One region of the Blautia segnis genome, then DNA from elsewhere that is predicted to be linked to it. Evidence: riboswitches for the same ligand, from Rfam matches in the RefSeq annotation. Region 1 holds a riboswitch; the other holds the start of a gene.
What was found. Region 1 has a riboswitch for tetrahydrofolate ahead of folE (GTP cyclohydrolase I FolE). Riboswitches for the same ligand answer to the same signal wherever they lie in the genome.

Region 1 (3,402 bases):
ATACTTTAGTCCCCAGATATCATTAACCAGATCTGCTCCGGCCTGGATAGCACTTTTTGCAACACTGCTTTTAAAGGTATCTACAGAAATGGGAATATCAAAACGCTTTTTGACTGCCTCAATAACAGGCAGAACACGCTGGGCTTCTTCATCAGCACTGACAGGAGTATGTCCCGGGCGGGTGGATTCGCCGCCAATATCAATAATATCCGCACCCTCTGCAATCATATTCTCTGTATGTCTTAAGGCTTCATCTATATGATTCCATTTTCCCCCATCGGAAAAGGAATCAGGTGTAACATTTAAGATACCCATTATGTAAGTATGATTTTCTGTATCAAATAAACGGTTTCCGATTTTCATAAGCAAAAACCATCCTTCCTATTTTATTTTTCTATCAGTATTCAATTTTCATGTTTTTTTTCTCAGAAGGCCAGTAGCATTCAGAAACCTGGGCGCATAAAAAGCAATTTCTGGATTTTTTGTCGGCCTTGTATAAAAGAAGGGACAGAGCATTACCGTCAGCCTCAGTTCTGTGCTGACCGATTGCTGAGAGTATTTCTTCTTTTTCCTGCTCAGTAAACGGAAGCTCTGCCAGAATTTCCTCTGCAATTTTTACTCCTGCAGTATCATGGGGAATATCAAAGGTGTATTGCTGCGCCCGTCCAATATCATGAAGAAGAGCAGCAGCATAAATAATGTCTCTGGATATATTAAGCTTTTCTTCCAGAGAATAAATATACATCAGCCTTGCAACATCCAGAAAATGCTCCGGTGTATGCCTGCAGAAAATCCGGTCTCTTTCAAGCTCCTGTATCTTCCGGCAGTGTTCCTGGTAAAGGGGATGCTGCCAGATTAAATTAATACGGTTTGTTTCGGATATGAAGCTGCTCATTTTCCAACCATAGAAAGGAACATTTTCTGTAATTCCTTATCTTCCTTAAAAGCGCCTCTGGTTACAGTGGTGATGGTTTTGCTTCCTGGCTTCTTAACCCCGCGCATGGTCATGCAGGTATGCTCTGCCTCCAGCATTACCATGATTCCCTTAGGTGCAAGGGCACGTTCCAGCGCATCTGCGATCTGTACGGTAAGCCGTTCCTGAATCTGTGGTCTTCGGGCGTAAACCTCTACTGTGCGCGCCAGCTTGCTTAAGCCGGTGACTTTTCCGTCCGGAATATAGGCAAGATGTGCCTTCCCATAGAAGGGCATAAGATGATGCTCACACATAGAATAAAAAGTAATGTCTTTTTCCAATACGATCTCATTGTTCTCTACCGGAAACTGTTTTAACAAATGCTTGTCAGCCTCCTGGTCAAGACCGCCATAGATTTCCTCACACATACGTGCGATTCTGTCCGGAGTATCAATCAGACCTTCTCGTGTAATATCCTCGCCAATTCCCTCAAGAAGCAAACGAATCGCCTCTTCTACCTTTTGTTTGTCAACCATTAAAATAACCTCCTTTGTATTTTGCTGTGGAGATTATCCTTTTAATATCAAAAAGAAAAAGGATATCTCCAATTGTGATAGAATGTATGTCGAAAACATTCCCTAAAGAGTGTTTGGACGTAATTTCCAAACACTGTCTGACACAATATGAGATATCCTCTTATAGTGCTTGCAACGGGTGCGGATAATATACCGTAAGACGTGCTTTTCGTTTCAGTGACAACTCCCCATTCACCGAACACTTAACGCATAAAATCCTATTTTGCATATCATTCAATTCGAAAGTAAGTATAACACGTTATGAAACAACAGAAAAGATTTTTTAATTATTTTATTAAAAAATTTCCAAAAGGATTTGCCGGGTCCTTAAAAGAACACCCCTTGCTTTTATTCTCTTATCACGTTATACTATAACTCATATGATTAATGGAGGATTGTACATATGAAAATTGCAGCAACATACGACAATGGAAATATTTTCCAGCATTTTGGAAAAACAGAGTTTTTTAAGGTATATGAGGTAGCGGATAACAAGATCATTTCCAGTGAAGTGATCAGCTCCAATGGATTAGGTCATGGCGCTCTTGCCGGACTTCTTGGAGAGCAGGGCATTGATGTGCTGATTTGCGGTGGTCTTGGCGGCGGAGCACAGACAGCTCTTAAAGAGGCTGGCGTGGAAGTATGCTCCGGAGCAAATGGAGATGCAGATCAGGCTGTAGAGGCTTACCTGCGCGGTGAGCTTGTATCAACAGGTGCCAACTGTAATCACCATCACCATGAGGAAGGCCATTCCTGTGGAGATCACGAGGAGGGTCATTCCTGTGGAAGCCACGAAGATGGCGGCTCCTGTGGTGGCAGCTGCGGCGGATGCGGCTCTAAGCCTGTGATCACCGGACCGAATGTTGGAAAGACCTGCCGCACTCATTACAGAGGAACCTTTAACGACGGAACTCAATTTGATTCCTCCTATGACCGCGGGGAACCGCTAGAATTCATTTGCGGAGCCGGACAGATGATCAAAGGCTTCGATGCGGCAGTTGCAAATATGGAGGTAGGTCAGGTGGTAGATGTTCATCTGATGCCGGAGGAAGCATATGGGCTGCCTAACCCGGATGCGATCTTTACTGTTGAAATCGCACAGCTTCCAGGTTCTGAGGATCTTACTGTAGGACAGCAGGTATACTTGTCTAATCAGTTTGGACAGCCTTTCCCGGTTAAGGTAACAGCGAAGGAAGAGAAGACCATTACCTTTGATGCCAATCATGAAATGGCAGGAAAAGAACTGAACTTCAGAATCGAGCTTGTTGAAGTAAAATAACATAGTTTTTTCTTGATTATAAAAACAATGCAGGTTATAATACCGAATATGATTTTTGTGCGAAAAGCAGACAATGGGGTCTAAGAAGAATCCCTTTGTCTGCTTTTTTTGTGCAAAAATTTATTAATCCACACAATTCGAGAGGGTAATGTTCATGCTGTGTGAACAGGTTTTGGGAAAGTTTTGCAACCATGCCTCTTTTCATTCCCTCCTGTGGCTGATATAATAGCTTTATAATCTATTATATCAGCTACAGGAGGTTTTTCCATGTTAAAAAAAGTTTTGATACCAGCAGCTGCAATCCTTACAATCTGCTTTACTCCTGCAACTCTTTTCGCCGGGAATGACATAACGCTTACAGGCAGCGATCTAAAAGGTCATTGGCTGCTTGCAGAAGCAGAATTCTCATATGAAGCAAGCTTTGATTCCAATGGAGACTGCCATGTAACCATGTCTCAACGTGAGGAGAATACGGATTTGTGCATTCATCCGGATGGAACCTTTGAGACAGATGCAGATACAGGTGAAATCACCAGCTTTTCGGTTTTTAAATCTGAGGATACCATCCTTTACTATGCTTACGGAGATGATACCTGTATAGGCATTTTCTTTTTAGACGGAGAAGCTTCGGACAA
Region 2 (3,402 bases), on a different contig from region 1:
GATGGATTCTTCGTTTTTCTTATTTTTATACGCATCGTACCAACAGTGTGGAACAGTTCGGCACCTCCACGCTTTCCTGGAGAGAAAAGGTATCTTTCTGTGAGCAGGAATATGCCCGTCTTGGAAGCCCTGCTATTTTCAAGATCAGTCCGCTGGTTTCCCCGGATTTTGATTATGTTCTGGAAAACCGCGGCTATGAGATTCAGCATACCACCAATGTTATGGCAGCTGATCTGGAGCATGCGGATTTGTCCGCTTCCTATGATCTGGTAACGCTTACGGATGACATTCCGGATATCTGGATTGAGAGTCTTTTCGATTTAAAGGGAACCATAAATCCGGTTCACCGGGCAGTGGTTCCTTCTATGTATCATGCAATTGTGAAGGATACTATCTGTGCTTCTATCTGGAATAATGGAAAAATCATTGCCACAGGGCTTGGCATTCTGGACCGTGATTACATTGGCTTATACGCCATTCATGTACGGGAGGATTTCCGCCACAAGGGATATGCACGCCAGATCTGCACTGCACTGCTCAAAGAAGGAAAGAAAAAAGGTGCCACACGTGCCTATCTTCAGGTCGTAGAGGGAAACACTCCTGCGCGCAGCCTTTATGAATCCCTTGGGCTGAATTTTGTCTATACATACTGGTTCCGCGTTCAGACCCAGACTGACCGTGTCTAAACAATCAAGTAATTATGTGATTTTGTTTCAATTTTTTTCAAATACTTAAATCGTAAAAGACTGTGAACCGTGCCGTCAACAGGGCACATCTTCACAGTCTTTTTTGGGGGAATCGTATTTTTATAAAATACTATATTTGATTTTTATTGGGTAATGCTGTTAAGTTATGTATTTATAAATGAATTACTCAGTCTTATACTGTCTTTTTCTGCAGATTGGCTGATCTTACATTTCCTACAACCATGCTGGTCAGCGGGCTGAAATAAAGAAGACTGGTCAGCACGCAGTAAATTGGAGTCATAATTGCAAACTGCACAAGACGTCCCGGCATGATCGCATAAAAATTAGAACCGATCATGACAAGACCTGCAGTGGTAAATCCAAGGGTTCCTACCACACCGGAAATTACGATTCCAGCGCACATGATCACAGTTTTCACCTTGCGGCTCTTCTCAGCCATCAGCTTGCCTGCTGCTCCGGCAACTACGCCCCAGGTGATTGCAGATAAAGTGATCAGAGGATTCACGCCATAGCCTTTCATGAAACATCCGATGATGTCTGCCACGCCGCCTTCTACACCGCCTGCAACAGGCCCCATCCAAAGACCGGCAAGTACAGTTGCGATAGTTCCAAGTGTAATACGGTATACACCAAGGTCAATTACCAGCACACGGGATAAAACCAGCTGGATTGCAACCAGCAGTGCCAGAAATACAAGCGTCTTAACGCTCCATGTCTGTTTGTTTTTACGCATAATAAAAACACCTCCATAATGATTAAAATAACAGAGTAGTTACCATAAATAATAATCCCTCCACATTATGAGATGTTCTCATATGTAGCAACGGGTGCGGAAAATATATCGTAAGCAGCCTACTGCTTTTCGTTTCACGGCGACTCCCCAGCCAGTGAACACTTGACGCATAAATTCCTACTTCGCTATTATTTATTTAAGCCGATTATAGCACAAAATATGGAAATTTCAATACGTTTTTGTTATAATATTCACACTGAATGACGGATTATAGTTTCGCAATTGACAGTGTATTTTGTGTATACTCCTTCGCTTTTGGCATATTCTAAAAGTAATCTCTGTTAAGAGTAAATTTCCAGAAAAAGGAGTCTTTATATGAGCACAAAATATTCTGTCCAATTACAAGAAAGCCAGCAGCCTTCCTGCCATAATCCGTACAATGTTTTTTATGATAATTACCTGAATACCAATGCCACTACAGAATGCACAGGACTGGGCTACCGTATGCCGCACACCCGCGAAGAATGGGATGCCTGCCGACAGGTTTTTGATTTTCTTCCTGTGCCATTTCTGGATTCGGAGGATATGAAACACTAATGAAAAAATTTACCCAGCTACTTGTTTGTTCCTGTGCACTGCTCTCACTATCCGGATGCGTAGTCCGCGATGCCATTACCGACTATGTAGACACTTCACAAAATACGGTCCAGGAAACTTCAGAAGCCCCAGGACAGCGTGTCTATATGGATGAAGTCAAAGGCATCCTTCAGGACTTTACCGGTGCTGCCCTGACTATGAGCAGCCAGGAACAGACCTATATCTTTGATTTATCTGAGGCCACGCTTGAGTGTGAAGACGGCATGATCACCGGAGATGAGATCAGCGTGATCTATGAGGGACAGCTTTCCAGCGAAGATACCAGCACAGTGAAAGCCCTAAAGGTCGTCGATGACTTCCACAAGAAAAATCAGCTGGAAGTACGCAAGGCTTATGGAGAAGTACAGGGACTGACACCGAATACCATCACCATAAAAGATGAACAAGGAAAGACAGCCACCTATCCAATAACCGGAACTGAACAGTATTATCAGGGCGGTATTCGGCAAGGTGCGTGGGTCTATATCAATTTTAAAGGAGAATTTTCATCCGGGTCTGATGGGGATGCGTCCCTGAATGCCAGCCATCTGAAGGTATTAAGTGTCTCCGACATTGACCCTCTGACTTTGCCGGATCCTACACCAACCCTGGAGCCAACTCAGGAGGCTTCCACAGATGTTCCCCAGGAGCAGCAGCTTCATGCAACTGTCCAGAATATTTCTTCCAATATCCTGACTGTATCTCCTCCTGGTTCTGACAGTTCCCTAAATATAGATTTGTCGCAGATCCCCTCTTACTTCAAAGGAGGTACTGCACCTGGCTCCTACGTGTCCATCACGTACCAGGGACAATATCAGGAAAATACCCTGAATGGCGTCACCGTCACTGCTGTCACAGGAGATGATCCGGATTCTTTCAGAAGCCGAGGTCTTACCTATACAGTCAACGGTACCATTATAGGGCATACCTCCAATACCGTAACCATTCAGACCGGGGACGGTGCAACGATCACCTGCTTTACAGAAGGAGCATCGGACACATCTACCAGCGGTCTTGCTGCCGGCGCCAACATCCTCATTACCTTTGATCCAACGAAATCAAAACAATCCAATATCTACACATCCATCAAGATTCAGGACGCTTAAAGGTGTCCTGAATTCTTTTTTCTCCGTCTCGCAGCCAGTCTTTCATTTGTTCCGTCTCTCCCAGAATTTCGCAAAACGCACGGTATTCTTCAAGAAGTCCGGTTCCATGAGGCACCATATAAGCGCCGGCATCACTTCCAAGTGCTGTTTTTACTTTATATTGATATGCCAGCTGCAGATTCTCTTCCGCAAGACTCACAATGGGCTGCAGGACCTGATC

Region 2: another riboswitch for tetrahydrofolate. It lies ahead of H8S54_RS07785 (folate family ECF transporter S component); the one in region 1 lies ahead of folE (GTP cyclohydrolase I FolE).

Annotation. Positions count from the first base shown of each region.
Region 1 is NZ_JACOOT010000019.1:15,810-19,211, reverse strand. It holds gene folP (dihydropteroate synthase) at 1-363, opposite strand, end outside; gene H8S54_RS08280 (HD domain-containing protein) at 398-895, opposite strand; gene folE (GTP cyclohydrolase I FolE) at 892-1,449, opposite strand; THF riboswitch at 1,620-1,716, opposite strand; gene H8S54_RS08270 (FKBP-type peptidyl-prolyl cis-trans isomerase) at 1,892-2,767, shown strand; gene H8S54_RS08265 (hypothetical protein) at 3,035-3,402, shown strand, end outside.
Region 2 is NZ_JACOOT010000017.1:73,184-76,585, reverse strand. It holds gene H8S54_RS07790 (GNAT family N-acetyltransferase) at 1-686, shown strand, start outside; gene H8S54_RS07785 (folate family ECF transporter S component) at 880-1,440, opposite strand; THF riboswitch at 1,527-1,627, opposite strand; gene H8S54_RS07780 (hypothetical protein) at 1,816-2,037, shown strand; gene H8S54_RS07775 (hypothetical protein) at 2,037-3,182, shown strand; gene H8S54_RS07770 (amidohydrolase family protein) at 3,163-3,402, opposite strand, start outside.